Regions from separate parts of the Nonomuraea sp. NPDC046570 genome, predicted to be linked through region 2. Evidence: riboswitches for the same ligand, from Rfam matches in the RefSeq annotation. Region 2 holds a riboswitch; each other region holds the start of a gene.

Region 1 (7,593 bases), on a different contig from region 2:
AGCACGCTGCTCGCTGTGGAAGTGGTGTCCAGGAGCAGTAGCACCGATGACCACATCGTCAAGCCGAAGAACTGCGCGCTGGCCGAAGTCCCGCTCTACCTTCTCATCGACCCCTTCCAGGACATCGCCATCCTGCTGAGCCATCCGACCGAGAAGGGCTACCTGCAGCAAACGCAGGTCCCCCTCGGTAAGCCGCTGGACCTGCCCGAGCCCTGGAAGATCACGATCGACACCGGAAAGCTGATCGACACCTGACCTGGCCGTTGACCACAATCCGCTCACGCATGTCTTCATGGAGACCGAGCGGCTGGTTCTGCGGCGATTCACCGACGACGATGTGGACAATCTGACCGCGCTCGACGCTGGCCCCGAGGTGAGGCACTACCTCACCGCGGGGCGGCCGACTTCCCAGGAGAAGGTGCGGGACGAGGTGCTGCCCAGGATCTGTGCGAAGGAGGAGGCCCGCGCAGGTGGTGAGTCTGGGCGGGCCTGGGGTTAAGAATGGCTGATGCGGATCAGCTCGGCGGTCCTAGCTGATCTTGTGGATCCAGCTCTGCGGGTCGGGGCGGGAGCCGAACTGGATGCCCATGAGTTCCTCGCGGACCTTGAGGGTCACCGGGCCGGGGGTGCCGTCGCCGATGGTCCAGGCGCGGTCGGCGCCCTTGACCGTGCCGACCGGCGTGACCACCGCGGCGGTGCCGCAGGCGAAGACCTCGGTCAGCTCGCCGGAGGCGCACCCCGCCTGCCACTCCTCGATCGAGATGCGGCCCTCCTCGGCCTTCAGGCCCAGGTCGGCGGCCATGCTGAGGATGGAGTCACGGGTGATGCCGGGCAGCAGCGTACCGGTCAGCGCGGGGGTGAACAGCTTGTCGCCGAAGACGAAGAACAGGTTCATCCCGCCCATCTCCTCGACGTACCTGTGCTCGTTGGAGTCGAGCCAGACCACCTGGTCGCAGCCCTGTTCCACGGCCTGGCGCTGGGCGACGAACGCCCCGGCGTAGTTGCCGCCGCACTTGGCGGCGCCGGTGCCGCCGGGGGCGGCGCGGGTGTACTCGGTGGACAGCCACACCGAGACCGGCTGGACGCCCCCGGAGAAGTAGGAGGCGGCCGGCGAGGCGATGACCATGAACTTGTACGACTTCGACGGGTAGTTCACGCCCAGCCCGACCTGGGTGGCGATGATGAACGGACGCAGGTAGAGGCTGTGGCCCTCGGTCGTGGGCACCCACTCGCGGTCGGTCTGCACGAGCAGTTCGAGGGCCTCGACGAAAGTCTCCTCGGGCAGCTCGGGCATGGCCATGCGCGCACAGGAGGCGTTGAAGCGGGCCGCGTTCGCGTACGGACGGAATGTCACGATCGAGCCGCTGCCCTGACGGTAGGCCTTGAGGCCTTCGAACAGCTCCTGCGCGTAGTGGAAGACCGAGGTCGCCGGGTCGAGGCTGAGCGGGCCGTACGGCATGAGCCGCGCGTCGTGCCAGCCGACCCCGTCGGTGTAGTCGATCGAGATCATGTGGTCGGTGAAGACCTGCCCGAACCCGGGGTTCGCCAGTACCTGCTCTCGCTCTGCCACGGAACGAGCATGGTCGGAGAGCTGCACGTCGAAGCTGAGCTTCTGAGCGGTGGTCATGACGGAGATCCTTCTCTTTTCGCGAGGCGTACCCTGAGTCCATTCTGCGTCGGACCGGGTAACGGGAACTTACTGCATCTATAGGACGATTGTTTGGTTGCCGGGCACGAAGAAACGCCTGGCAGCTCTCGCAGGCCGCCAGGCGCTGGTGGATCGGGCGGCTACGAGCGCGCCGGATCCGGAACGTGATGGGTGCGGACCCGGCCTAAAGGCGCCAGGGCCGTCGTGTGCGAGGCACGGCGGTCAGGCGCCGCCGGCTACTCGCGCGGTGATGTCGTCGCCGACCTCGTGGGTGGTGCGGCCGGCCCGTCCGGCCAGGCGCTCGACGATGTCGTCGGCCACCGCCTGCTCGACGCGGGCGGCCTCGGCCCGCAGCCCGAGGTGGTCGAGGAGCATGGCGACCGACAGGATGGTGGCGGTCGGGTCGGCCTTGCCCTGGCCCGCGATGTCGGGCGCGCTACCGTGCACCGGCTCGAACATGCTGGGCGCGGTGCGGTCGGGGTTGACGTTGCCGCTCGCGGCCAGGCCGATACCGCCGGCGATGGCCGCGCCGATGTCGGTGATGATGTCGCCGAACAGGTTGTCGGTGACGATCACGTCGAACCGCTCGGGCTGGTTGACGAAGAACATCGAGGCCGCGTCGATGTGGCAGTAGTCGGTCGTGACCTCGGGGAACTCCTCGGCCACGCGGTTGACGGTGCGCTGCCAGAGGTCACCGGCGAAGGTCAGCACGTTGGTCTTGTGGACGAGCGTGAGCTTCTTGCGCGGGCGCGACTGCGCCTTGGCGAAGGCGTAGCGGACCACGCGCTCCACGCCGTACGCGGTGTTCACCGAGTCCTGGGTGGCGACCTCGTGCGGGGTGCCGCGACGCAGCACACCGCCCGCGCCCGCGTACGGGCCCTCGGTGCCCTCGCGGACGACGATCATGTCGATGTCCTCGGGGCGGGTGTCGGCCAGCGGGGTCTCCACGCCGGGGAAGAGCTTGACCGGGCGCAGGTTGACGTAGTGGTCGAGCTCGAAACGGATGCGCAGCAGCAGGTCGCGCTCGAGGACGCCGGGCGGGACGCTCGGGTCGCCGACGGCGCCGAGCAGGATCGCGTCGTAGCCGCGCAGCTCCTGCAGCGTCTCGTCGGGCAGCGTCTCGCCGGTGCGGTGGTAGCGGGCCGCGCCGAGGTCGTAGTGCGTGCTCTCGACCTTCAGCCCGACCGCGTCGAGGACCTTCAGGCCCTCCGCGACGACCTCGGTGCCGATCCCGTCTCCCGGGATCACTGCCAGACGAATGTTGCGCTCCATGGCGGTACCCTACCGGCCCGTCTCGGCCACCGAACACACCATCTCACTTTCCGGACAGCGCGTTGTGGGTGATTTGCCACCTTTTGACCCTTTCGTTAGAGTCCGACAGGCCTAATCCGCGCAGCCTTCGCGCGGAGCCGGGGACCCACATTTCGGGAACTTTCCCTCGGGGCGAATCGGCTCCCCAGCCGTAGGGCGGCTTCCACGCCCGAGCCCGACAGCTCACCCGGCAGGCCGCCTTGGAAGGTAAGGGATCACCCTGTCTCGCATCGCCGCCACCGCCCTGCTCGGTGGCCTCCTGGGAACCGCGCTCGCCTCCCCCGCGAGCGCCACCGCGGAACCCCCCTCCGTCACCCTGAACGGACCGAAGGTCAAAGAGATCCAGGAAAGCAAGACCCCCACACCCGCCTGGAAGACCGCACTGAAATTCGCCATGGCCAAACGCGGCATCCCCTACGTGTACGGCGGAGCCGCGGACAGCGGCTACGACTGCTCGGGCCTGATGCTGCGGGCCTACGAACGGGCGGGCATCGACCTGCCGCGCACGGCCGCACAGCAGTACTCCGCCTTCGACCGGAAGATCGGCTGGGACGATCTCAAGCCCGGCGACCTGGTCTTCTTCAGCGGACTCGGGCATGTGGGGATGATCTCCAAGCCCGGGCACATGGTGCACGCCCCTCGTACCGGGGACGTGGTCAAGGAGGAGAAGCTGAGCGCCTGGCGCCGCCAGGCGTTCGTCGGCGCGGTCCGCCCCGACCCGAAGGGCGTCCAACTCTGGGCCGACCAACTCGAACGCCGAAAGGAGCCCGCTCCCGCCATGCTCCAGGCCACCCTCTAGGCACGACCCTCGGCATACTGGTTGATCCAGTCGATCACGAACGGCAGGCTGCCGAACGTGGACTCCCCCGTCCGCCCACGGTCTCCGCCGTGGCGATCGATTCCCCGCACGAGAGGGTGACGCCAGTGAGCCGAGTGATCGGCATCGACGTCGGTGGTACCAAGATCGCGGTCGGCCTGTCCGGCGGACCGGGTCCCGAGCCTGCGGCGAAGGTGCGGCTGCCGAGCGGCGAGGACGCGCTGGCCCGCGCCCTCGCCGCGGCCCGCCGCCTCGACGGCGCGCCCGCCGCCGTGGGCTTCTCCACCTGCGGCGTGATCAAGGACGGGCGGGTACGGCTCTCGCCCAACGTCCCCGGCTGGGACGGCCTCGAACTGCCCCGGCTGCTCCGCGAGGAGTACGGCGCGATCCCCGTGGCCATCGACAACGACGTGAACGCGGCGGCGGCGGCCGAACTCCGCTGGGGCGCGCTGCGCGGCGTCTCGCAGGGCGTCTACGTGAACCTGGGCACCGGTCTGGCGGCGGCGCTGGTGATCGGCGGCCAGGTGGTGCCGGGAGCGCACGGGGCGGCGGGCGAGATCGGTTACCTGGTGGACACGCCAGAGGAGCCCGCGTTCGCCGAGGGCCGGGCGCCGCTGGAGGAACGCCTCTCGGGCAGCGGCCTGGCCGCCCGCGGCTCCGCCCTCCTGCGCCGCGAGGTCACCACCGCCGACCTGTTCGCACAGGCATCGGCCGGGGAGCGACGCCCGGAGGGAGATCTCCCGGAAGGCGCGGTGCGGGAGATGATGGACGAGGCGGTGGGCGCGCTGGGCGTGTGCGTGGCGAACCTGTGCGTGGTGCTCGACCCTGAGCGGGTGGTGATCGGCGGTGGCATGATGCGCGCGGCCGACTACCTCCTGCCGCGCGTGACGGCCGTGGTGCGCCGGGTCGTGCCGTTCCCGCCCGAGATCAGGCCCGCGAGGTTCGCCGACGACGCGCCGCTGATGGGCGCGCTCGCCCTCGGACACGCCGCCCTGTGCTCGGGAGCCCGTTAAGAAGGTCCAGGCTCAGCGGGCGGGGGTGCCGCCGTTGTCGCGGCGGTCGAGGGCGAACTGGATGGCCTCGGCGGCCTCGTCGTCGGTCTCGTCGGGAGCGTTCCAGGGATACATCTCGTACATGGTGAAGTCTCGTCTCGTGCGCGAAGTGCCGATGGTCGCCTGCGGGGCGGCGGCATGGTGGCCTGCCTGCCCTGCCAGGGATCGCGCTCGGGGGTGGGTGAGCGCACGGACCGCCGGGATCGTCCGAACCGGGTCCTGTCCTTCACGGTACCCGGCGACCTGTGTGCTGTCTCCTTGGACGTCCTATTATCTCGCATCGTGAGACGAAAACGGCTGCCGCCCGGACATGGGCGGCAGCCGTACGAGGGCGGGCCGGGGCTTTTAGTCGGTGAGGTCCACCGAGCGGCCGCTGTCGGCGCCGATCTCGTTCACGATCTGGTCCACCACCTCGGCGGGGATCGCACTGTCCACGGTCAGCGCGATGAGCGCCTTGCCGCCCTTGACGTCGCGGGCCACCTGCATCGAGGCGATGTTGATGCCCTGCTCGCCGAGGATGCGGCCGACGACGCCGACCACGCCGGGCCGGTCGGTGTAGGTGAAGAACGACAGGTGCTCGGTCGGCTCGATCTCCATCTCGTAGCCGTTGACCTCGATGATCTTCGTCACCTGGCGCGGCCCGGACAGGGTGCCGGAGACCGAGACGGTACGGCCGTCGGCCAGCACGCCGCGCACGCCGACCACGTTCCGCCAGTCGGGGCTGTCGGAGCTGGTCACCAGCTCGACGGTGACGCCCCTGTCCTTGGCCAGCAGCGGGGCGTTGACATAGGTGACGGCGTCCTCGACCACGTCGCCGAAGACGCCCTTGAGCGCGGCCAGCTCCAGCACCCGCACGTCGTGGGCGGCGATCTCGCCGCGGACGACGACGTCGAGCTTGGTGGCGACCTCGCCGGCCAGCGCGGTGAAGACCCGGCCCAGCTTCTCGGCCAGCGGCAGGCCCGGCTTGACGTCCTCGGCGACGGCGCCGCCCTGGACGTTGACCGCGTCGGGCACGAACTCGCCCGCGAGGGCCAGCTTGACGCTGCGCGCGACCTGGGTGCCGGCCTTCTCCTGGGCCTCGTGGGTGGAGGCGCCGAGGTGCGGGGTGGCGACGACCTGGTCGAGCTCGAACAGCGGGCTGTCGGTGCACGGCTCCTTGGCGAACACGTCGAGGCCGGCGCCGGCGACGCGGCCCTCCTTGATCGCGGAGTAGAGGGCGGCCTCGTCGACGATGCCGCCGCGGGCCACGTTCACGATCCGCACCGACGGCTTGACCTCGTGCAGCTCCTTGTCACCGATGAGGCCCAGCGTCTCCTTGGACTTGGGCAGGTGCACGGTGATGAAGTCGGCCTGCTTGAGGACCTCGTCGAGGCTGAGGAGCCTGACACCCATCTGCGCGGCGCGGGCCGGCGGCAGGTAGGGGTCGTAGGCGATCAGCTCGACGCCGAACGGCTGCAGCCGCTGCGCCACGAGCTGGCCGATCTTGCCGAGGCCGAGGATGCCGACGATCTTCTCGTCGAGCTCGACACCGGTGTACTTCGACCGCTTCCACTCGCCGTTCTTCAGCGCGGCGTGGGCCTGGGCCGTGTTGCGCGCGGTGGCCAGGATGAGCGCGATGGTCTGCTCGGCGGCGCTGGTGATGTTGGAGGTCGGCGCGTTGACGACCATCACACCGGCCTTGGTGGCGGCTTCGACGTCGACGTTGTCGAGGCCGACGCCCGCGCGGGCGACGACGCGCAGCTTGGGCGCGGCGGCGATCGCCTCGGCGTCCACCTGCGTGGCGCTGCGTACGATGAGCGCGTCCACGTCGGCGAGCGCGGGCAGCAACTGGGAGCGGTCGGCGCCGTCGGTGTGACGGACCTCGAAGTCCGCACCAAGGACGGCGAGACCGGCCTCGGAGAGTTCCTCTGCGACCAGGACGACGGGCTTGTTCACGGGTGTTGGATCCTTAGCTGCTGGCGACGGGCGGGAGAGGCACGTCGACGGGCCTCTCCGGATCCCTCCGAGTCTATCCAGGGCTTGTGAACTCATTCACGAGTGCCCCAGGTCCGAGACCTCTCTCCGGTACCCGCTACGCGGCAAAGTCATCCATTCCGCACCCATCTTCATCTTGATCGCGACATTTATTCGCTATTAGCCTGATAAGCCGTGGGCCACTACCTATCGTGCAACATATGAGCATCGGGAACCCCGCTCTCGCCGACGTGCTGGCCAGGCACGGCAGTCCTCACCGACTGCTGGCAGCGCTCGCTGATGGGGGAGTCCTGGTGGCCGTGCGACCCGACCGTTCCGTGGTACTGGGGACGACCCAGGCGGGCGACCGGGTCCTGCTCGGCTACACCGGGCCGCAGACGTACGCGCGGCACCGCGGCAGTCATTCGCTGTCGACCTGTGACGCCGACACCATCCTCGACATCCAGCGCGTCACCGGCGTGCGGGAGATCGTGATCGACGCCGCGGGACCGGCGGCGGCGGCCGTGCCGATCGAGGACCTCCAGCGCTTCCTCACCTCCACGAGGTCGGGGCCGCAGCCGGTGCTGTCGGGCGCGATGCCCACGGCGTACGCGACGGGGGCGATGGCGACCGTCTCCAGACCCGCGGCCGTCGTGCACGGGTCCTCGCCGCCGCCCCCGGTGGCCATGCCCGACGCGTTCGCGCCGCAGTCGTGGATCCCCGCGCCGCGCCCGCATCTGTCGGGCCCGATGCAGAGGGTGGACCCCGGCTACCGCAGGTGCGCGCACCCGATCATGCCCGCGCTGCGCCAG
Region 2 (7,593 bases):
GACCACAGGCCCCGGCCGTACCCCCTCATTCCGTACGGCCCGCGGCACCGTTTACCCGGTTCCGGCATGAAAACAGGGGCCGACCGCAGCCGACCCCTGTTTCTTTCCGGACGCTACTTGATCTTCACGACCACCGTGTTGACGAACTTGTCGGCGAACGTCTGCTGCATCGGCTTGTCCCACAGCAGGGAGGCCCCGTTCAGCGCGACGGCGATACCGCCGAGCACGAAGCCGACGATGGGGACTATCTGCAGGACGAGACCGCCCCACGTCACCGCCGCCCGCTTGAGCGCGGTGTCGTTCGCCAGCGGGCCAGCGGGCAGCGAGCCGCCCACCGGGACGATGGCGATGCCCATGACCATCTTGCCGACCGTCTGGCCGTTCATCTTGGTCATGAAGAACTCGTACGCGATGTAGATCGAGACGAGGATCACCGCCACGATGGCGGGCACCAGCCAGAGCCCGATCGGCGCCGAGTACGACCCGGTGGCGAGGTCGTAGCCACCGGCCATCGGGATGATCGCAGCGAGGATCATGGTGAGGACGAAGGTGAGAATCCCGGTGACCACCCCGAGGATGACACCGTCGACGATCCTGGCCACCAGACGCTGCCACCACTCGGCGAGCGGCGCCGGCGCCCCCGGCGGCTGCACGCCGCCCGGCTGGGCGAACGGCTGGCCGTAGCCAGGCTGACCGTATCCCTGCGGCTGACCGTAGCCCTGCTGACCGGAAGGCTGGCCGTAGCCGGGCTGTTCGTAGGACGGCTGCTGCTGCCCGTAGCCGGGCTGGCCGGAAGGCTGGGCGTAGCCGGGGGCCGTGGGCTGGCCGTAGCCGGGAGCCTGGCCGTAGCCCGGCTGCTGGCCCGACGGCTGCTGCTGCCCATACCCCTGTTGTCCCGAAGGCTGGCCGTAGTCCTGCTGCCCCGAAGGCTGTCCGTAGCCTTGCTGAGCCGCAGGCTGGCCGTAGCCCTGCTGTCCTGACTGAGGCTGCTGACCGTAGCCGGGCTGACCGTAGCCCTGCTGCGCGGACGGCTGACCGTACTGCTGCTGCTCGTAGGACGGCTGCTGCGGCTGCTCATAGCCGGGCTGCTGACCGTAGGGCTGTTGGCCGTACGAAGGCTGTTGGCCGTAGCCCGGCTGGGACTGGGCCTGCTGGCCGTACCCCTGCTGACCGTAGCCCTGCTGACCGTAGTCGGGCTGCTGGCCGTAGTCGGGTGCCTGGGCGGGCTGCTGGCCGTACTGGGGCTGCTGGCCGTAGCCCTGCTGACCCGAAGGCTGGCCGTAGCCGGGCTGTTCGTAGGACGGCTGCTGCTGCCCGTAGCCGGGCTGCTGCTGGCCGTAGGGAGGCTGGCCATACGAAGGTTGCTGACCGTAGCCGGGCTGGGACTGGGCCTGCTGGCCGTACCCCTGCTGCTGACCGTAGTCGGGCTGGCCGTAGGCGCCGCCGTCCGTCCGGTAGCCCACGATCGTCACATCTGGGTCGGGCTCGCCGGGGCGTCCCGTGTTCTGCTGTCCGTATTCAGGAGACCGGCGAGAATTGTCCTCGGGTTCGTCCTGTGGATACGGCGGCTGTCCGGTGCTCACCGTGTCACCTCGCTTCGATGGCGCATGTGGCACATGTCAGGACACATGCTTGCTGTTGACCAACGTATCGACATAGGTATCGACAATCACCTTTCCCATTAGTCGACACCCGGGTCAATCGAAGTCAGATGGAGGAGCATCCGGGTGTTCCCCAGGGTGTTCGGCTTCACGTGCTCAAGATCGAGAAACTCGGCCACTCCTTCGTCGTATGAGGCCAGGAGCTCGGCGTAGACCTCGGGAGACACCGGTGTGCCCTGGATCGGGGTGAATCCGTGCCGGGCGAAGAAATCGACCTCGAAGGTGAGGCAGAACACCCGCCGCAGCCCCAGCTCGCGTGCCGTACCGACCAGGGCGGCGACAATCCCGTGACCTATGCCGAGACCCCGGTATTCGGGGTCGACGGCGACCGTGCGGATCTCGGCGAGGTCCTCCCACATCACGTGCAGGGCTCCGCATCCGACCACCACGCCTTCCCGTTCGGCCACCCAGAACTCCTGGATGTCCTCGTACAGCGTGACCGTGGCCTTTTCCAGAAGCCTGGGACCCGCTCCGGCGTAGGTGTCGACGAGGCGTCTGATGTTCCGGACGTCTCGTGTGCGCGCACGGCGCACCACGTTCCCGGTGTCCCGCGGTGTCCGCTCGGCGACCTGCTCCATGAAGGTTCAGCGTACCGAGCCGATTACGGCTCGCCCTAAACTTCCATCTCTCCACCACCGGATGACCAGGTGTAGCCATACGACCACTAGGCGAATCACCTGATTCACAGACGCGCAGACCTGCAACAATACGGGACAAATCACACCAGTAACCGGCGTCACAGGCATCCTTGACGCCGAGAGGCGTGATCTATCTGTGATCTTTCGGTTGTGAAACCTCAACAGAATTCACAGTTCTGGTTGAGCACGAACCCGGCGTGCACTAGTGTCCAGCGACGATGTCATCCGCGCGACCACGCGTGGGGGCGCGCGCCGAATCCCCGACCTCGGGGAACCGGGGAACCGAAGATGGCGACGGCCATCACGGGGTGAATCCGGGCATCCTGCCTGGTAGGGCTGCTCCGGCCCGAACCCGTCAGCTAACCCGGCAGGCCGACGAGAGGAGCTGGTTGGTGGAGCGCACGCGTGGACGCGAGGGGAAGTCTGCGGGCGAGCACGCCCGCCCTCCGGAACGCGCGGGCCGCAACCGCACCAGAGTCCTGGCCCTCGGCGCGGCGCTCGTGGCACTGACGCTCGGGGTGCCGCTGGGGCCGGCGACGGCCGACCCGAAGCCGACGCTCAAGGAGCTCTCCACCCAGGTGGAGAAGATGCACACGCAGATCGGCACGCTGACCGAGCAGTTCAACGGTCAGCGCGAGAAGCTCAAGAGCGCCCAGAAGTCCGCCGGCGCGGCCAAGAGGACGCTCTCGACCAGTGAGGCCGACCTGGCCACCAAGCGCGTCAAGGCGACGCTGCTGGCCCAGAGCGCCTACATGGCGGGCGGCCTCGGCGCCACCCTGGCCTTCACCACCTCGGGCGACCCCGACACCTTCCTCGACCGGGCGGCCACCACCTACGCCCTGGAGCAGCAGCAGGGCCAGGAGGTCCAGCAGGTCGCCAGGGCCATCGACGCGGCCAGGAAGGCCAAGGCCACCGCCAACACCCGCATCGAGGAGGTCCAGCGACTCGTCGACGACCTGGAGGGCAGGCGCGACAAGATCAGCAAACTGGTCGCCAAGGTCGAGAGCAGCCTGTACCGCAGGGCGCTGGGCGAGGCGGGCCGGCCCGGCACCCGCGCCGTCCGGGTGAACCTGCCGATCGTCGGCAGCGGCAAGGCCGCCGAAGCCGTGCGGTGGGCGCTCACCCAGCAGCTCAAGCCGTACGTCTGGGGTGCCGAAGGTCCCGGTTCCTATGACTGCTCGGGCCTGGTCATGGCCGCCTACCAGCGGGTCGGCATCAGCCTGCCGCACTACACCGGCGACCAGTGGACGGCCGGACGGCACATCTCCCGGGAGGAGCTGCGTCCGGGTGACCTGGTCTTCTTCTACGCCGACCTGCACCACGTGGGCATCTACATCGGCGGCGGCATGATGGTGCACGCTCCGCGCACCGGCGACGTGGTGCGTGTCGCGGCCATGGGCAACCGCCCGTTCGTGGGCGGCGTCCGCATCGCGGACTGAGCGGACTGAGCGACCGGGTGGGCCGACGCCTCAGATCAGACGCCGGCGGGCGGCCCAGGCCACGGCCTCGATGGGCGTGGCCACACCGATGCGGTCGCAGACCACCCTGAGCCTGCGCCGCACGGTCCGGCCGCTGATATCCAGCTGCCGCCCCACCCGGTCGACGGTCGCCCCCCTGGCCAGCTCCGCGAGCAGATCCAGATCGGCCTGGCTCAACCCCACGACCTCGGTGAGCGCATTCACCAGAGCCCTCCCAACAGCGGCAACCAGCAGACCGTAAACGCGGGTGGGAAAGGTCGTCAAGACTGCCGACCGGTGATCATTTTGTATATGTGCGTATCACCGTATTCGCCAATTTCCGGATATTGGATGACGCGAATTTCAGTGGGCAGGCCTGACCAGTGGGAACAAGATCGTCTCGCGGATGTTCTTGCCGGTGAAGGCCATGATCATGCGGTCGATCCCGGCCCCCATTCCCCCGGTCGGCGGCATGGCGTATTCCAGCGCCTGCAGGAAATCCTCGTCGAGCTGCATCGCCTCGGCGTCGCCCCCGGCGGCCAAAAGCGACTGCTCGACCAGGCGGCGGCGCTGCTCGATCGGATCGACCAACTCGGAATAGGCGGTGCCGAGTTCGGTGCCGAACCCGATCAGGTCCCACTTCTCGGTCAGCAGCGGGTTGTCCCGGTGCTGGCGGGTGAGCGGCGAGGTCTCCAGCGGGTAGTCCATGACGAAGGTCGGCTGCACCAGCGTGTGCTCGACGAGCGCCTCGAAGATCTCCTGGACGAGCTTGCCCTGCCCCCACTTGGGATCCCAGTGGACCTCCTGCTGATCCGCGTACTTCCGGACCCGGTCGAGGGAGGTCTCGGTGGTGACCTCCTCGCCCAGCGCCTCCGACACCGAGCCGTACAGCGTGATCCTCGGCCACCGGGCGAGCCCCAGGTCCACCTCGACCCCGTCGTGCACGACCACCGTGGTGTCCAGCGCGGCGACGACCGCCTTCTGGTACATCCGCTGCGTCAGGTCGGCCATGTCGTTGTAGTCGAGGTACGTGCCGTACGCCTCGAGCATGGTGAACTCGGGGTTGTGCGTGGAGTCGGCGCCCTCGTTGCGGAAGTTGCGGTTGACCTCGAAGACCTTCTCGATCCCGCCCACCACGAGCCGCTTGAGGTAGAGCTCGATGGCGATCCGGAGATACAGCTCCATGTCGTAGGCGTTGATGTGCGTCCGGAACGGCCTGGCCGCCGCGCCGCCGTGGATCGGCTGCAGCATGGGCGTCTCGACCTCGAGGTAGCCCTCCTCGTGCCAGAAGTCCCGCACCGCCCGCACGGTCGCGCTGCGCACCCGGGCCATCCGGCGCGCCTCGTCGTTGACGATCAGGTCCAGATAGCGCTGGCGGACCCTGGCCTCGGGATCGGTGAGCCCGACGTGCTTCTCCGGCAGCGGGCGCAGGCACTTGGAGGTGATCGCCCAGCTGTCGGCCAGGATGGACAGCTCGCCGCGCCGCGAGGTGATGACCTCGCCCTCGACACCCACATGGTCGCCCAGGTCGACGTCGTGCTTCCAGGCGGCCAGCGACTCCTCGCCCACCTTGTCCAGCGAGATCATGACCTGCAGGTCGGCGCCGCCGTCGCGCAGGGTGGCGAAGCAGAGCTTGCCCCCGATGCGGTTGAGCATGACCCGGCCCGCGACGCCGACCCGGTCTCCGGTGGCGGTGTCCGCCTCCAGCCCCTGGTATTTCTCCCTGATCTCGGCGTTGGTCGCCGTACGCGGGAACGTCACAGGGTACGGGTCGACGCCCTCGGCGCGGAGGCGGTCGAGCTTGTCCCTGCGAATGCGCATCTGCTCGGGAAGATCCTGGGGCGCGTCATCGGTCACAAGACCAAAGCGTACCGATTTGGTGAACTGCAAGAGCTGGTCGGCGCCCTGCAGGGCCCCTGAAAGAACTCTCCGTTACTAATGGATCACAGGGTCCCTCAAGGGACCGGCAGGGAGCCGGAACCGGGGGCTCAAGGAGAGAGTCATGATCAAGAAGCTCGCGACGGGATTCCTCGCGGTCGCCGCCACCGGCGCGCTCGCCCTGTCGCTGCCCGCCGCCGCCCAGGCCGCCACCGCCGCCTCCTCCGCGCCCACCTCCTCCGCCGACTACGCCTCCTACTGGAGCGCGACCGGCAAGTACGGCCTGGCCAAGGCCCAGGGCTGGATCGGCGTCGAAGGCGAGTACGACCACGACAACACCGTCCACGTCAAGGGCCGTCTGTACGACCTCGACAACCGTTCCTACAAGCAGGGCGGACAGTGCGCCTACGTGAAGTTCCAGGCCGGCGACGACGAGTACGACTGGAACACGGTCTACGTCAAGAAGTACTGCGGCTACCCCGGCTACAAGGCGTTCCACTTCTCCGAGGACGACGTCTATGCGATGCGCGTCAAGGTGTGCCAGTGGAACCCGTTCGACCACTACACCACCAAGTGCGGCAAGTGGACCTACCTCTACGACGAGGGCGAGATGTGATCTCGTCCGGACAGGGGCCCCGCGAGGGGCCCCTTTCTCATGTCGTGTTGCGGTGGTAGATGAGCCGCAGCCCGATCAGCGTCAGCCACGGCTCGTGCACGTCGATGGAGCGCGACTCGCTCACCACCAGCGGCGCGTGCCCGCCGGTGGCCACCACGGTGACATCGTCGGGATCGTCGGCCAGCTCCGCCGCCATCCGCTCCACGATGCCGTCGACCTGCCCCGCGAAGCCGTAGATGATGCCCGCCTGCAGCGCCTCCACAGTGTTCTTCGCGATGACCGAGCGCGGTCTGATCAGCTCGACCTTGTGCAACTGGGCACCGGCCGCGGCCAGCGCGTCCACGGAGATCTCGATGCCGGGAGCGGTCACCGCGCCGACGTACTCACCCTTGGCCGAGACCGCGTCGAAGGAGGTGGCGGTGCCGAAGTCGACGACGATGCAGGGCCCGCCGTACTGGTCGATGGCGGCCAGGGAATTGACGATCCGGTCGCTGCCGACCTCCTTCGGGTTGTCCATCCTGACCGGCACGCCCGTACGGATGCCCGGCTCGACGATGACCGCGGTGACGTCGCCGTAGTAGCGGCGGCACATCTCGCGCATCTCGTTGAGCACCGACGGCACGGTCGAACAGATCGCGATCCCGCTGACATCGGCCCCCTTGAGCAACGGCGACTGCCCGAGCAGCCCCTGAAGCACGACGGCGACCTCATCGGCGGTACGGCGAGCGTCGGTGGCGATGCGCCAGTGCTCGATGACCTCCTCGCCCTCGAAGAGGCCGAGAACGGTGTGCGTGTTGCCGACGTCGATCGCGAGCAGCATCAGTTCCCCCGTAGGTCCAAGGCGATGTCCAGAGCCGCAGCGGAATGCGTGAGCGCTCCCACAGCAACGTAGTCCACGCCAGTGTCGGCTACAGCACGGGCCGATTCCAAGGTCAATCCGCCACTCGCCTCAAGCCGTGCCCGCCCCTTCACCATCTGTACGGCCCGCGCCGTCTCCTCGACGCTGAAGTTGTCGAGCAGAATCTCCCGCGCCCCCTCGGCGAGCACCGGCTCGATCTGGTCGATCCGGTCCACCTCCACCTCGATCGGCAGGTCGGGATACCGCTCGCGCACCGCCCTGAACGCCTCCGCGACCCCTCCGGCCGCCACCACATGGTTGTCCTTGATCAGCGCCGCGTCGGACAGCGACATCCGGTGGTTGACCCCGCCGCCCGCCCGCACCGCGTACTTCTCCAGCGCCCGCAGCCCCGGCAGCGTCTTCCTGCTGTCGCGCACCCGGGTGCCGGTGCCCGCCAGCGCCTCGACCCAGCGGGCGGTCTGGGTGGCGATGCCGGACAGGTGGG
Region 3 (7,593 bases), on a different contig from region 2:
CGACACGCTCGTCATCTCCTACGACACGTTGACCACGGTCGCCGGAGTGACCATCGACGTGGATCTCGCCGTCGTGGTCTCCGCAGGAGTGGACGAGCTCTCGTTCCGCGCGACCGGCCACGCCGGGAACGGGATCACGCTGCGCGAGATGTCGCTGCCGATCGTCGAGCTCGCACCCGACCCCGCCTCGCAGCACGAGGTGCTATACCGGTCAGAGGGACTCGGCCGGAAGATCGAGAGGCCGCGTGCGCGACTCGCGCGTGCGCATTCCGAGTACATGCGCGACGACTCGGCCGGCATCTGGGAGCAATCCGCGTACCCCGGCGAGATGAGCATGCCGTGGCAGGGACTGGAGTCGGGTGACCAGTTCCTCTATCTGGCCCGCCACGATCCGGACTTCCGTGGGGCCCTCTTCAGCGCCGGGATCCCGACTCGTGGCACGGAGGGCGAGCTCTGGTTGTCCGTCGTGACCCCGGTCGACCGCAGCTCGATCGACACAGGGGAGATCGTCGTCGCGCTGCTCGCCGGAGGCTGGCGTGCGGGAGCACGGCGATACCGGGAGTGGGCCGACAGCTGGTACGACGGCCCGCCGGCTTCGCGGAGCAAGCTCAAGGGGTGGCAGCGGATCATCATGCGGCATCAGTTCGGCGCCGAGCAGTTCCGCTACGACGACCTGGTGCCCATCTTCGAGCTCGGCCGCGAACACGGACTGGATGGGATCCTCCTGTTCGGGTGGTGGAAGGCCGGCTTCGATCGCGGCTACCCGATCTACGAGGCGGACGAGGAGCTGGGAGGCGCGGAGGCCCTGGCTCGGGCGATCAAGACGATCAACGATCGCGGCGGATTCATCTCGCTCTACGCCAACGGCAACATCATCGACAGGACGACGCAGTACTACTCAGACCACGCCGACGAGGTCACCAAGAAAGACTCCCGCGGCCTGGACTACGTCGCCGGCTACGACTTCGCCGGTGAGTCGTTGACCATGCGCTACTTCGCGGCGCCGTCGTTCGTCGCCGCCTGCCACGGCGCGCCGAGGTGGCGGGATCAGATGGCATCCGTCGCCACTGCTCAGGCGGCACTCGGCGCCCGCTCCGTGTTCTTCGACCAGACCGGATTCCACCTGACCGCCTGGCCCTGCTACGACGAGCGCCACGAGCACGGCGAGCGCACGAACCTGGAGACCTCCTACCGGACGCAGACGTTCAAACGGATCCGGGAGGCAGCGGGTGGCGCGGAGGTCGGTTCGGAGGGCATGGTCGACAATCTCATCCCGCTCCTCGACTTCAACCACGGCTGCGGATTCGCGTTCCAGTACCAGGACGAGGCGTTCCCTGGCCTGTTCCGCGCCGCCTTCCCCGAGCCGGTCGTCTCGAACCGCTTCATCCACGACGAACGGCCGGGTTGGGAGGACCAGCTCAACTACGCATTCGCGTACAACCTCGCCTTCGACGTCGCGATCCATCGTGCGCGGCGCACGATCGACTCCTCGCCCGCCTACGCGGACCGGATCAGGCGTCTGGTCGGTCTGCGCCACGAGCACGCGCGGATCTTCGACGACGGTTCGTTCGAGCTGATCGACGACGGTACGCTCCTGCACACGCGCTACTCGCTCGATGATGACCAGGTCGACATCTACTGGAACCGCGGCAGCCTGCCGGCCGAACTCGGCGAAGGCCTGCAGGTGCATCCGAGCGACGTGGTCCTCAGGGTGGGGCGCCGCTGATGCGAAAGCTCCTGATCACGGGCGGGGCCGGCGCCATCGGCTCGGGCTACGCCGAGTGGGCGCGCGACCGCTATCAGGTCACGCTTCTCGACCTGCCGGGACAGTTCGAGGAACGGCACGCGCACCTCGGGCGACTGGTCGAAGCCGACCTCAGGCAACTGGACGAGATCCGTGAAGCGTTCGACGGCGTCGACACCGTCCTCCATCTCGGCGGTGAACGCCGCCCCTGGGCGACATGGTCCAGCCTGCTGCCGGCGAACATCATGGGGACGTACAACGTGATCGCCGCGGCCGTGGCATCGGCCTGCCGGAGAGTCGTCTACGCATCCTCCGTCCACGCCGTCTCCGGCTACCCGCCGGGCTCGGGTGTCACCGAGGACGACCCAGTCCACCCAGGGGATCTGTACGGTGTCACGAAGGCCTTCGGTGAGGCGCTCGGCAGCTTCGTCGCCAGCACCGAACAACTGTCGTTCGTCGCGCTCCGCATCGGCGCGTTCCAGGATCCGCAGGTCATCGACGCTCCCGGCACCGGTTGGATGCTGCAGGACTACACCGCACCGACCGACCTGTACCGCCTGATCGACGCCGTGATCGACGCCGAACCCCTGCGCTTCGAGATCTACAACGCGGTGAGCGGGAACACCTTCACACGCCTGCCGATGGACAAAGCCCGCGAAGACTTCGGCTACGTGCCCGACTACGATTCGTTCCAGCTGTCGACCCCGTTCCGTGAGGCCATCCGCGCGGTGGGCGGGGTCGCCGACCGCGCGATGGAGTCGGGGATGCGCGAGGAGATCGAATCCTCGACCCGCCGAAGGGAGATCGTGTGACGGAGGAGGCTCGCTACCGAGCACTGGCGCGCGGGTTGCGGATCCTGGAAGCCGTCGCGGACGGCCGCGGAGGCTTGACCGTGACCGAACTTGCCGAGCTCACAGGAACGGACAAGAGCTCCGTCTCCCGGCTCGTCGCCACGCTCGTCGACCTGGGCTTCCTCGCCCGCCTCGACAACAGGCGCGTCGTCCTGACCGGCCGGGTTCTGAGCCTCGCGAAAGGGTTCCAGAAGCAGTACAACCTGAGCGAGATCGCCCGGCCGTACCTCCAAGAACTCTGCGATGTGGTCGGTGAGACCGTGATCCTCACGATCCGCCAAGGCGACTACACGGTCAGCATCGAGCAGATCGATCCGGAGCAACCGTTCCGGATGGTCCCGCACATCGGGAACCTCGCCCCGTTACACGCAACCGCCGCAGGCCGCGCCATCCTCTTCGCCCTTCCGGTCGTCGAACAGCACCGCATCCTCGACGATCTCCGCGACGCCCCGGTCGAGCATCCCGAAGTCCGGCTCGACCGCGAGAGCTGGGCACGCGAGTTGGAGCTCGCCCGAACGCGAGGGTTCGTCTGGATCCCGCGAACCGACGACGTAGAACGCGTCGCAGCGCTCGCCCAGGACCGGAACGGCCTCCCGCTCGCGGCCGTGTCCATCTACGGCCCGAAGTACCGCATGCAGAACCGCGTCACCGAGCTCGGACGCGAAGCGCGCGCGACCGCGGCGAAGATGTCACGCGCGGCATACGGGATCCGCGCACGCGAGCACAGCCGGTGACCGCTACTGAACCCGCCACCATCGCGTGGGGCGGCACTCGCGCCACCATCGATCCCATCGGCGCCACCCTCACCGGGCTCCGGCTCGGCGACGAGTCGATCCTGGCGGGCCCCGGCCGGGTCGCGCCGGAATTGGGCCACCACGGCGCGGTCCTCACCCCCTGGCCCAACCGCCTCGCCAACGGCAGGTACGAGTTCGCGGGGCGCGCCTATCAACTCCCTATCAACGATCCGGCGTACGGCCACGCCCTGCACGGCCTCGCGTTCGACCAGCTGTGGGCGCTGGAGCGCCGGAGCGCATCGTCCGTCTCGTTCGGCCGCGTCGTAGGAGGGGTCGACGGGTATCCGTTCCTTGTGCGCGTGACCGTCACCTACACGGTCACGGCCACGGGTTTGCGCTGCGACGCGGCGTGGGTCAACATCGGCGATCAGATCGCTCCGTTCGGCATCGGGTTCCACCCCTACTTCAGACCGGGACCGTCGCCGCTGACGGATTGGATCCTGAAGCTCACCGCGCCAAGCTACCTCGAGACCGACCCGCTCTCGGCTCTCCCCACCCGGCGGCGTCTCGTGGACAACTCCGGGTTCGATTTTCGAGAGGGCCGCGCGCTCGGTCCAGATCGGTTCAGCGTTGCGTACGCGGTGGCTCCCACAGAGGATGCAGGAGACATCACACTCTCCGATCCGGCCGGTTTGACCCTCACGATCCGCACCTCCCCAGCATTCCGCTGGATCCAGGTGTTCTCAGGCGACCTCCCAAGCAAGCACCTCACCCGAACTGGTGTCGGGATCGAACCACAGACCTGCCCGCCGAACGCGTTGGCGACGGGAACGGATCTGATTGTCCTCCAACCCGGCGAGTCCGGCTCGGCAGCATGGTCTGTGGATGGAGCGCCCTCGGACTGATTCACAGGCTCTCAGGCCGTCATCAGTGACTCTTCGCCATTTGCACGATTTATACCATTTTGGTACTTTTCGGGCATTGTGCTGCGAACCATCGACACGTTCGTTGCCATTTCATTGCCCGGACCGCGCGTCGCCTGAGGCCACCACCGCAGGACGACACTCGGCCGCCGAGTCCGTATCCACGGAGCCGGGGACCCACTTCCCCTGGGGTGAATCGGACGCAGCTCAGCTGCGCCGTAGGGCACTTCCCAGCCCGAACCCGTCAGCTAACCCGGTAGGCGGCATGGAAGCAAGGAGCAACCCCTTCATGCCCACGCATCTCAAGAACCGGCTGAGCCACGCGCTGCTCGGCGTCGTCATCACCGCAGGCGCCGTCACCTCCGTCGCCACTCCCGCACAGGCCACCCCCCAAGCAGGCTCCGTCGTTTCGCCGGACTCCCGTTCCCACGTTCCAGCCGTCGCCCCGGACGCCCCAGCGGTGCTCGGCCGTGCGGCCCACCTGATCGACGCCAAGACCGGCAAGGTCCACTTCAGCAAGAAGGCCGACCTCCGCACCCCCGTGGCCAGCATCACCAAGGTGATGACCGCCTACACCGTGCTGAAGGAAGCCAAGCCTGCGGACGTGGTCGAGGTCACCTCTGCGGATGTGCGCTACGCCTCGAAGGGTGGCGCCTCGGTGGCGGACCTGCGCGCCGGCGACCGGCTGACTGTGGAGACCCTGCTGCATGCCCTGCTGCTGCCCTCCGGCGCGGACGCCGCCCACGCGCTGGCCCGCGCGTACGGCCCCGGCGTCGACGCGTTCACGGCGAAGATGAACGCCAACGCCCGCGAGCTCGGCATGAAGGACACGCTGTACGTCAACGCCGACGGGATGCCCGCCAAGGGCGGCGGCTACTCCACCGCACGTGACCAGGTGCGGCTCGCCCAGGCTGCGCTGGACAACAAGACGATCAGGAAGGTCAGCTCCACCCAGTACCATTCGGTCCCCGCGACGGCGGAGCACAGCGCCTACTCCTGGCGGAACACGAATCGCCTTCTCCGCACCCCGGGCGCCGTCGGCCTGAAGACCGGCTACACGCGTGCCGCGGGCTACACCCTCGCCTTCGCCGCCGATGGTGACGGCCGTCGGCTGGTCGGCGTGATTCTCGGAGAGACCAGCTCCAGCCGCCGCTTCGAAACGGCTCAGGCGCTCCTCGACTGGGCGGCGACCAGCAGGCAGCCCTGACATGTGAACGGCATGCGCCGGGCCGGAATCCTTCGCTCACTGGCCGGGCCGGGTGATGACGGTTTATGTCCGGGGCGGGGTTCTGATCCCGCGAACCGGCCCCCAGCATTCTTCTAGGACACCCCCTGATAACCGCTGGCCTGCAGGGTGAACAGTCTCGCGTACTCCCCCGCCGCCGCCATGAGCGCCTCGTGCGTCCCGCTCTCGATGATCTTCCCGTCGGACAGGACCACGACGAGGTCGGCGTCCCTGACCGCGCTCAGGCGGTGGGAGATGAGCAGGCTCGTCCTGCCCTCTCGGTGCCCGCGGAGGTCGTGGTGGATGGCGTGTTCGGCCTCGGCGTCGAGGCCCGAGCTCGGTTCGTCGAGGATGAGCAGATCGCGGTCGTTCCTGACGAAGGCGCGGGCCAGTGCGAGGCGCTGCCACTGTCCGCCCGACAGCACCACCCCTTGGGTGTCCTTGTCCGAGCCGTCGAGGTTGTCGAAGAAACGCCTGCTGAGCAGGGTGTCGTAGCCTCGCGGCAGCGCCGAGAGCAGCTCGTGGACCCCGGCACGGGCGGCGGCGGCCTTGATGCGGGTGTCCTGGCCGAGCGTGTCGACGTCGCCCACCGCGATGTTCTCGGCTGCGGTGAAGTCGTAGGCGACGAAGTCCTGGAACACCGCGGCCAGCCGGACCCGCAGTTCGGCGGGGTCGGCGTCACGCAGGTCCACGCCGTCCCAGAGCACCGCGCCGCGCTGCGGGTCGTAGAACCGGCACAGGAGCTTGACCAGGGTGGACTTGCCCGCACCGTTCAGGCCGACCAGCGCCACGGACGTCCCGTACGGAATGAAGAGGTCGACGCCCCGCAACACCCAGGGGTGCTCGTCGCTGTAGCGGAACCAGACGTCGCGCAGTTCCACGCCCGCGCGGAGCGGGGACAGGGGCAGGGGCGCCGGCCGTACGGGCAGGTCGGGCTCCGCCCGCAGCAGGTCCAGGTAGTGGCCGAAGATGAGCAGGGCCTGGTGCAGCCGCGAGAACTGGGCCACCCCGCCGGACAGCGAGGTCTGCACCCCGGCCACAGCGGCGACGAACACCGCCACGTCGCCGACGGTCAGCCGGCCCCCTGCCGCGGCGACCACCGCCCACACCAGCCCGGCGCAGCCGATCGCCGCGCCGAGCAGGGCGAGCAGGCCGTGCCCTGTCAGCGCCTTGCGATCAAGGGCCCGCTCCGACTCGTGCACCGCGCGGACCTCGGTCAGCAACCGTCCCCGCAGGAACGACCCGAGCCCGAACAGTCGCACCTCCTTCGCCGACGCCACCTCGGTGAGGAGCTCGGCGTAGAAGATCTGCCTGCGCATCGCGGGGCTGACCCTCCAGTCGAACCGCACGCGGCGACGGCTGAGCGACAGCTGTACGGCCAGCGAAGGCAGGACGGAGAGCAGCACCAGGCCGGTCATCACCGGACTCAGCACGATCAGCGTGCCGACGAAGCCGCAGACGGTGACGAGGCCCTGCGCCAGGCCCAGCGACGGCGAGATGATCTGGCTCGACGCGCCGCCGCCCGCCTGCTCGGCGAGCCGGAGGCGGTCCCTGAAGTGCGGATCCTCGAAAGGCGCCAGCCCCACGAACCTGTTGACCGCCCCGAGCAGCCGGTCCCTTGCCGCCAGGTCGATCCCGCGCCTGAGCTGGCCCTCCACGTACTGCGACAGGTGCGGCAGCAGCGCGCCGGCCAGCCCCGCCACGCCCAGCGCCACGGCGGGCGCGAGCACGCCGGCGATCCCTGAGCGGCCCGTCGCGAGCGCGTCGAGGATCAGCTTGGTCAACCAGGCGACGACCACCGGCAGCACTCCGGCACCGATGACCACGACCACCGAGGTGAGCGCCGCGACCGGTCCTGTCTCCCAGGCGAGCCGCCACGCCGCACCGGCTCGCCGTACCAGCTCGCTGCCCGCCGCCCGCTCCCCTGGGCCGGGACTCACGCGATGACCGGGACGCCGAGCCCGAGCACGGTCACCGCGCCGGACCTGACCCGGCCGTCTTCGCCCACCAGGTAGAAGGAAGGGAAGGCGGTGACGGAGAACTCTGTGACCACGGGGCCGTTGAACGGCTCGGCCACCACGGTCGCGGCGGATCCCATGGCCTGGGCGTAGGAGTC
Region 4 (7,593 bases), on a different contig from region 2:
ACGCACCTGTCCGGGACTGGGCTGGGCCGACAGGATGAGCGCCCGGCAGGCGGGCACCTCCTCGTACAGACGGGCGGCGGCTGACGGGCCGTCGAGTCCCGGAAGGTCGAAGTCGATGACCGCGGTGTCCGGCCGGTACGCCAGGGCCGCCGGAACGATGTCCGCACCGCTCCCCACCTCGGCCACGACCCGCAGGCCGGCCTCCGTGCCGAGCGACGCGACCAACCCCCTTCTGACCAGTGGCAGGTGCTCGGCAACCAGGATGCGGATCAAGACTTCCCCCTCCACACACGCCTCGTCTCCCAGGGTGATCGCCCGGTCGCGGACTGTCAACGCAGTGTGGCTATTTCACAAAGCATGCGCAAGCCGTTCAGCTATGGAGACTTCGACTACTCTGGGGCTGTCAGGACCATCCGTCTGCCTGGAGCGCGCATAGATGAACTGGTTCTTCCTTGCAGGGATCGTCATCGTCGTGTTGGGGCTGATGGTGTCCATCGGTCTGCACGAGGTGGGCCACCTGGTGCCCGCCAAGATCTTTGGCGTGCGGGTGACGCAGTACATGGTCGGCTTCGGCTCGACGATGTTCTCGATCAGGCGCGGCGAGACCGAGTACGGCATCAAGTGGATCCCGTTCGGCGGCTACATCCGCATGATCGGCATGCTCCCGCCGCGTCCCGGCGACGACCCGACGAAGCTGCGCCGTGCCTCCACCGGACCGTTCCAGGGGCTCATCGACACCGCGCGCGACGTGGCCCAGGAAGAGGTGCGGCCGGGCGACGAGGACCGGGTCTTCTACCGCAAGAAGTGGTGGCAGAAGGTCATCATCATGTCCGGCGGGCCGGCGATGAACTTCGTGCTGTCGTTCGTCCTGTTCGCCATCGTGCTCATGGGCTTCGGCGTGCTGACCAACAAGCCGACCGTCTCGGCCATGTCCCAGTGCGTGATTCCGTACAGCCAGGTGCAGACCGACCCCAACCGCAAGTGCACCCCGGCGGACCAGGTCACCCCCGCCGTGAAGGCGGGTATGAAGGCCGGTGACCAGATCGTCTCGTTCAACGGGGTGCGGGTGGCCTCGTGGGACGCGCTGGTGGAGAAGATCCGCGCGAACGGCGCCGGCCAGGTGAGCCTGGGCATCGTACGCGACGGCGCGCCGCAGACGCTCAAGGTCGACCTCATCGCCCAGGACCGGCCCAAGGTCGACGACATGAAGACGATCGAGGAGGGCGTCGGCTTCCTCGGCGTCATGCCGACGCAGGTCATCGAGAAGAAGGACTTCGGCTTCGTCGTCGTCCACATGGGCGACCTGACCGGCAGGGTCTTCCAGTCGCTGATCAACCTGCCGGAGAAGATGGTCGGCGTCTGGAACGCCGCCTTCTCCGGCGACGAGCGCGACCCCAACGGCCCGGTCGGGGTGGTGGGCGTCGGCCGCATCGGCGGTGAGATCGCCGCCTCCGACGCGCCCACCGAGAACAAGTTCGTCGCCCTGCTGACCCTGCTGGCCGGGTTCAACCTGGCGATCGGCATGTTCAACCTGATCCCGCTGCTCCCGCTGGACGGCGGCCACATCGCCGGTGGCCTGTGGGAGGGGCTCAAGCGCGCCTTCGCCCGCGTCATGCGCAGGCCCGAGCCCGGCTACGTCGACATCGCCAAGGTGCTGCCGCTGACCTACGCGCTGGCCCTGGTGATGATCGTGATGGCCGGCCTGCTCGTATACGCCGACCTGGTCAACCCGATCAAGCTCTCGGGATGACCGCCCAGCCCACCATGGCCGCGGCGATCGACGTGGCGTTGCTCAGGCTGCGCCGGATGTGGGCCAGGCCGCTGCGCAGCCGCGGCGACCGGCCCGTGCACATGTCGAACGTGATGGTCCTGCACGCGGTCGACAAGCTGGCCGGAGCCTGCGACGAGGTCACCATCGGCGGCGTCGCCGAACACCTGGACGTGGACCCGTCCACGGCCAGCCGGCTGGTCAACGACGCGCTCGGCGCCGGGTTCGTCCGCCGGGAGGCGTCACTGGTCGACGCGCGCCGGGTCCGGCTCGTGGTGACCCCCAAAGGGCGGCGGGTGCTCGACGTCGTCACCCGCTACCGCCGCGAGTACCTCGAAAGCCTGATCGCCGATTGGGACCCCGCCGACCGGGAGAGGCTCGCCACGCTGCTCGGCCGCTTCGCCGAGGCCGCCGCCGCCAGGCCCGCCGACTCCGCCAGGCTTGACGAGCTGATCACCGAGGCGCTGCGCGACGAGGTCCCCGGATAGATTGCGGTCATGGACCCACTGGAGGAACTGCGCAGGCTCTGCCTGGCCCTGCCGGAGACCACCGAGCGGCTCAGTCACGGCGAGCCGACCTGGTTCGTGCGGGACAAGAAGACCTTCGTGACCTACGCCGACCATCACCATGACGACCGGCTCGGCTTCTGGTGCGCGGCTCCGCCGGGCGTGCAGGAGGCGCTGGTGGCGGAGGACCCGGCGCGGTTCTTCCGCCCGCCGTACGTGGGGCACCGCGGCTGGCTCGGCGTCTACCTGGACGTGCAGGTGGACTGGCCGGAGGTCGCCGAGATCGTCACGGACGCCTATCGGATGGTCGCGCCGAAGAGCCTGGTGGCGCGGCTGTAGTCACAAAGATGTACGCCTGTTTCGGCGTACAGGCGGAGTAGGGGCATCCCGGGGGCCGGGATGATCTGAGTATGTCGATCGGTCTGCTGCTCGCCCTGGCCGCCCTCGCCATCGTGGACAGCACGAGCTTCGGCACCCTGGGCATCCCCGTGTACCTGCTGCTGGCCGCCGAGCGGTCGCAGGTGTCGCGCCTGCTGATCTACCTGGCGACCATCGCCGTGTTCTACTACCTGGTCGGCGTCGCGCTGATGCTCGGGCTGTCGACCCTGCTGGACAACTACGGCGACGCACTGCGCAGCCCGCCCGTGTACTGGCTCCAGCTCGCCCTGGGCGTCGGGCTGTTCCTGCTGAGCTTCCGGCTCGACCCCAAGCGGCGGGCGAAACTGGGCAAACCGCCGCGGACGTTCGAGCCGAAGATCGGCGGGCCGCGGACCATGGTGCTGCTGGGCCTGACCGCCGGGCTGGTCGAGGTCGCGACCATGTTGCCGTACCTCGCCGCCGTCGGGATCATGACCGCCTCGGACCTGGCCGCGGCCACCTGGATCCCGGTGCTCGGCGGTTACGTCCTCGTCATGATCCTGCCCCCGCTGTTCCTGCTGGCCCTGCGCGCGGTCGCCCGCGAGAGCCTGGAGCCGAAGCTGGTACGGCTACGCGGGTGGATGACCAGGAACGCGGCCTCGATGGTGAGCTGGACGGTGGCGATCGTGGGCTTCCTCCTGGCCCGGGACGCGGCCGTGTCCCTGTTCTTCACCGGCTCCGCCTGACCGCCGTCAGCCGGTGAGGGAGGCGCCGACCATGACCATGCGCAGCGCTCGTTCGGCCGCCGCGTGCGCCGGCCACCAGGGCGATCACGACGAGGGCGCTCGCCGTGATCGCCAGGGCCCAGGGGACCGCGGGCGTTCAGTGCATGGAGATGTGGACGTGGTCGTAGTGGTTGGCGGTGATGCTGCCGCGGTTGGACATGGAGCGCCAGCCCGAGCCCTGGTTGATGCGCTGCTTCCAGATCACGTACTTGACGCCGAGCTTGTCCTTGTTCTTGACCGCCCACGCCGCGATCTGGTCGCCGAGGGTCTGGTTGACGGCCGACGGCGTGCTTCCGCCGGTGCTCAACATGAAGTCGCAGGCCCGCCCCAGCGGATGCTCTCCGCTGTTGTCCACGCGGTAGCAGCCCACCTCGTGCGGCAAGGTGAAGGTCTTCTTGAGGAGTTCCCGCATCTGGCGGGTGCGCAGGGTGATGTTGTCGGATCCGGACGGAAGCTGGGGGGCCCAGCTTCCGTCGGAGTTACGGCCTGAGCCGTACGGGATGAGGTCTTCGAGTTTCTTCTCGATGTCCTTGATCAGGTCCTCGGCCTCGGCGCGCTGCCCGGCCACCTTCTTCGAGTCGTCGCGGATCTTGACGGTGAGCGAGGCGGCCTGGTCGGCGGCGAGCTTCCTGGCGTCGCGGGTGGCGGTGACGGTGGCGACGACGGCGTTCTGCTCGGCCCTGAGCTGCTCCAGCAGGACGGCGTTGCTGAGGCTCGTGGACATCAGCAGGGCGGGCAGGCCGCCGTCGCCGGCCTGGTAGCGCATCTGGGTGATCTGCGCCGCCTGTCCTTCGGCCTTGACCAGCTCCTGCTGGGCCTCGGTGAGGCGTCGCTTGGCCGTCTTCTCGTCTCCGCGCGCCTCGGTCAGGTCGACCCGGCTCGCGTTGTAGGTCTCGATGAGCGTGTCGACCTGCTTGTTGAGCTTCTTCAGCTCGGCACGCAACTCGGCTTCGGTCGGTTTGGGGGCGGCGACCGCGGGGGCGGCCGGGCCGAAGGCCAGGGCCGCGGCGACGAGCACGCCGGCGGCCAGGGACGTGGGGGACTGGGCCACCACGTAGCTCCTCTCCTTCTGCCGACCGGGTTAGCTGACGGGTTCGGGCGGGAGAAGGCTTGCCCTACCACCGAAGTGGATTCACCCCAGATGCATGGGTCCCCGGCTCCTGGGGCGCACGCCCAGGATTAGGCGGCACGACTGTGGCAGTCGGTGCGAGAGGGATATTAGTAGTAAACCGCTGGTCACGCGAGTCCAAGCTGCGACCAATTAGTGATCTACCTGTGATCGAATCATCCCGGCCGCCTCCTCGGGGAGCACGTCGTTGACGAACGCGCCCATCGCCGACTCCGAGCCCGCCAGGTATTTCAGCTTCCCCGGCGCCCGCCGGATGCTGAACAGCTCCAGGTGAAGATACGCCAGGTCACGACCCTCCCGGACGGGCGCCTGGTGCCAGGCGGAGACGTACGGCATGACCACCCCGAACAGTCCGTCGAGCGCCCGCAGCACGCCGGTGTACAGCGGGCCGAACGCCGCGCGCTCCTCCGGCGTCAGCGCGACCAGGTCGGGCACCTGCCGGTGCGGGTACACGTGCACCTCGAACGGGTAGCGCGCGGCGGCGGGCACGAACGCGGTCCAGTGCTCGTTGGCGGCCACCACCCGGACGCCCGCGGCCCGCTCGGCGGCCAGGATGTCGGCGAACAGATTGCCGCCGGTGTGCCGGGCGGCGGCGGCGAGCTGCTGCCGGGTGCGCGGCGTGACATAGGGGTAGGCGTAGATCTGCCCGTGCGGGTGGGCCAGCGTGATGCCGATCTCGGAGCCGCGGTTCTCGAAGCAGAAGACCTGCTCCACGCCCGGGATCTCGGACAACTCGGCGGTACGGTCCGCCCACGCCTCCATGACGAGCCCCACCTGCGCCTCGGACAGCTGGGAGAAGGACGAGGAGTGCTCCGCGGTGAAGCACACCACCTCACACCGCCCCACTCCCGGCCGAACCTCACTAAGCCCCCCCGCATCCTGATAAATCCCGAGATTGGTGGAGAAGGAGGGGAAGCGGTTCTCGAACACCACCACGTCGTAGTCCGGCGCCGGGATCTCCGTCAGGTGGCCGGGGCGGGACGGGCACAGCGGGCACTCGTCGGCGGGCGGCAGGAACGTACGGCCCTGGCGGTGTCCCGCCATCGCCACCCACTCCTCGGTGAGCGGGTCGTAGCGCAGCTCGGAGGCGGGCGGCCGAGGACTCGGCTCGCGCTCGTCGAGCATGCTCCGATCGGCGTCGTCGCGCCGGTCGAAGTAGATGAGCTCCCTGCCGTCGGCCAGCCGGGCGACGCTGCGCTTCACTGACGGTCCTCCGCGATGATCAGTTCTCCGGCCCGTTCCGCGAGTTCGCGGCGGGCATCCTCGGTCAGGCCCGCGTCGCTGATGACGACATGGGCCTCCGAGAGCTCGGCGATGGTGCTGATGCCGACGGTGCCCCACTTGGTGTGGTCGGCCGGCACGACGAGGCGGTGCGCCGAGGCGACCAGCTCCCGGTCGGTCTCCGACTCCAGCAGGTTCGGCGTGGTGAACCCGGCCTTGAGGCTCATGCCGTGTACGCCCAGGAAGAGCGTGTCGACGTGCAGCCGCCGGATGGCGGCGACCGCGACCGGCCCGACCAGGGCGTCGGAGGGCGTGCGCACCCCGCCGGTCAGCACGACCGTGCGATCGGCGCGCGGGCTGCGGTGGAAGACCTCGGCGACGGGGATGGAGTTCGTGATGACGGTCAGCTCGGCCACGTCCACCAGGTGGTGGGCCAGTGCCCACGTCGTGGTGCCGGCGGACAGGGCCACGGCGGTGCCGGGACGCACGAGCTGGGCGGCCCGGCGGGCGATGGCGTCCTTCTCCGGCTGCTGGCGGGCGGACTTGGCGGCGAAACCGGGCTCCTCGGTCGAGCCGGGCCCGTTGATCGTGGCGCCGCCGTGCACCTTCTCCAGGAGGCCGCGCTCGGCCAGCGCCTCCAGGTCCCTGCGGATGGTCATGTCGGAGACGCCGAGCTCGCGGACGAGGTCGGCCACCCGGACCCCGCCGCTCCTGCGGACGCGCTCCAGGATCGCCTGTTGCCGTTGAGGTGCGAGCACAAGCTCTCCTTCCAACAGATTCCACCAAATTATGGCACAAGAATGTTGAATCATGGGGAGTGCGCTCGCGTCCACGGGTGATGACCTCTCCATGAGACTCACGCTCATCGTGCTCGCCTCGCTCGCCCTGATCAGCGGCTGCGGGGGAGGCGGCGAGACCATGGTCGCGCCGACGCCGACGCCGACGCCGAAGCCCACGGTCACGCCCTCGGCGATCAGCCTCACCGACGCCGCGAAGATCGCCGGCGAGCGCGGCAAGGTGGTGCTGCTGCAACTGGCCGGCGCCCAGCCGCCCCCGGTCTGGCTGGCGGCCGTCTACCAGGACGACGGCACGCTCGTCGACCTGCGCATCAGCGTCCTCGACGGGCGGGTGACGGGGGAGGAGCCCGAGCAGCCCGCCGACGCCAAGGAGGCCGAGAGGCTGCTGGCCCAGGACCGCACCGGGCTGCTGCGGGCCGCCGACCTCGCCGCCAAGACCGTCGAAGGCGCCACGCTGACGCGCGCGCAGCTCATGGACGTGGGCGGGCGCGCGGTGTGGGAGGTCGAGACGGTCACGCCCCAGCGCGTCATCTCCACCGTGGTCGTCGACGCCGCCACGGGTGAGCCGGCGGTGAAAGGGGAAAACTGAAAGGTGCTTGTCCCAGGGACGCCGACGCGAGAGGTTGGTCCCGCACACCGTACCCGGAAGAGTCGGAGGAGCACATGGCCAAGCGCGCGCGGCAGGGGAAGTCCCGCAAGAAGAAGAAGGCCAACCACGGCAAGCGACCGAACGCACGCTAGATCGCGGGGGAGCGGGTACGGCCGGCGAAGGCCGTACCCTCGACCTCTGGACGGCGCGTTGACCTGCGGCCGTCGCGGAGAGTCGCCATAGTGTGACGCATGACCTCGCGTGGCCTCAGGCTGCTGATCGGCCTCGCCGCCGCGGTGATCGCCCTGGTCGGCATCGGGCGGGTGAGCTCGATCGCGGGCCCGGCCTTCCTCGCCCTGGTCCTCACCATCGCGGTCAGCCCGATCAGGTCGCGGCTGCGCAGGCGCGGCGCCCGCCCGTGGGTGGTGGTGGCCGTCCCGC

The links. Region 2 has a riboswitch for cyclic di-AMP ahead of ABZ911_RS33695 (C40 family peptidase). Riboswitches for the same ligand answer to the same signal wherever they lie in the genome.
Region 1: it holds a riboswitch for cyclic di-AMP, as region 2 does, so the genes downstream of both, ABZ911_RS27060 (C40 family peptidase) here and ABZ911_RS33695 (C40 family peptidase) in region 2, are expected to answer to the same signal.
Region 3: it holds a riboswitch for cyclic di-AMP, as region 2 does, so the genes downstream of both, ABZ911_RS26035 (serine hydrolase) here and ABZ911_RS33695 (C40 family peptidase) in region 2, are expected to answer to the same signal.
Region 4: it holds a riboswitch for cyclic di-AMP, as region 2 does, so the genes downstream of both, ABZ911_RS28995 (hypothetical protein) here and ABZ911_RS33695 (C40 family peptidase) in region 2, are expected to answer to the same signal.

What each region holds. Positions count from the first base shown of each region.
Region 1 is NZ_JBEYZF010000019.1:64,171-71,763, forward strand. It holds gene ABZ911_RS27040 (Uma2 family endonuclease) at 1-255, shown strand, start outside; gene ABZ911_RS27045 (hypothetical protein) at 293-499, shown strand; gene ABZ911_RS27050 (branched-chain amino acid aminotransferase) at 530-1,627, opposite strand; gene ABZ911_RS27055 (3-isopropylmalate dehydrogenase) at 1,871-2,920, opposite strand; cyclic di-AMP (ydaO/yuaA leader) riboswitch at 3,019-3,171, shown strand; gene ABZ911_RS27060 (C40 family peptidase) at 3,354-3,758, shown strand; gene ABZ911_RS27065 (ROK family protein) at 3,884-4,789, shown strand; gene serA (phosphoglycerate dehydrogenase) at 5,174-6,763, opposite strand; gene ABZ911_RS27075 (hypothetical protein) at 7,003-7,593, shown strand, end outside.
Region 2 is NZ_JBEYZF010000030.1:52,960-60,552, reverse strand. It holds gene ABZ911_RS33705 (RDD family protein) at 114-1,583, opposite strand; gene ABZ911_RS33700 (amino-acid N-acetyltransferase) at 1,682-2,239, opposite strand; cyclic di-AMP (ydaO/yuaA leader) riboswitch at 2,540-2,686, shown strand; gene ABZ911_RS33695 (C40 family peptidase) at 2,692-3,738, shown strand; gene ABZ911_RS33690 (LuxR C-terminal-related transcriptional regulator) at 3,769-3,981, opposite strand; gene lysX (bifunctional lysylphosphatidylglycerol synthetase/lysine--tRNA ligase LysX) at 4,120-5,613, opposite strand; gene ABZ911_RS33680 (hypothetical protein) at 5,759-6,250, shown strand; gene ABZ911_RS33675 (type III pantothenate kinase) at 6,288-7,070, opposite strand; gene ABZ911_RS33670 (L-aspartate oxidase) at 7,070-7,593, opposite strand, start outside.
Region 3 is NZ_JBEYZF010000018.1:25,292-32,884, reverse strand. It holds gene ABZ911_RS26055 (DUF6259 domain-containing protein) at 1-1,726, shown strand, start outside; gene ABZ911_RS26050 (NAD(P)-dependent oxidoreductase) at 1,726-2,556, shown strand; gene ABZ911_RS26045 (IclR family transcriptional regulator) at 2,553-3,329, shown strand; gene ABZ911_RS26040 (hypothetical protein) at 3,326-4,234, shown strand; cyclic di-AMP (ydaO/yuaA leader) riboswitch at 4,390-4,530, shown strand; gene ABZ911_RS26035 (serine hydrolase) at 4,542-5,459, shown strand; gene ABZ911_RS26030 (ABC transporter ATP-binding protein) at 5,573-7,417, opposite strand; gene ABZ911_RS26025 (hypothetical protein) at 7,414-7,593, opposite strand, start outside.
Region 4 is NZ_JBEYZF010000022.1:21,999-29,591, reverse strand. It holds gene ABZ911_RS29020 (response regulator transcription factor) at 1-273, opposite strand, end outside; gene ABZ911_RS29015 (site-2 protease family protein) at 437-1,750, shown strand; gene ABZ911_RS29010 (MarR family winged helix-turn-helix transcriptional regulator) at 1,747-2,256, shown strand; gene ABZ911_RS29005 (MmcQ/YjbR family DNA-binding protein) at 2,266-2,613, shown strand; gene ABZ911_RS29000 (GAP family protein) at 2,685-3,377, shown strand; gene ABZ911_RS28995 (hypothetical protein) at 3,514-4,467, opposite strand; cyclic di-AMP (ydaO/yuaA leader) riboswitch at 4,473-4,612, opposite strand; gene galT (galactose-1-phosphate uridylyltransferase) at 4,678-5,748, opposite strand; gene ABZ911_RS28985 (DeoR/GlpR family DNA-binding transcription regulator) at 5,745-6,524, opposite strand; gene ABZ911_RS28980 (PepSY domain-containing protein) at 6,616-7,152, shown strand; gene ABZ911_RS28975 (AI-2E family transporter) at 7,404-7,593, shown strand, end outside.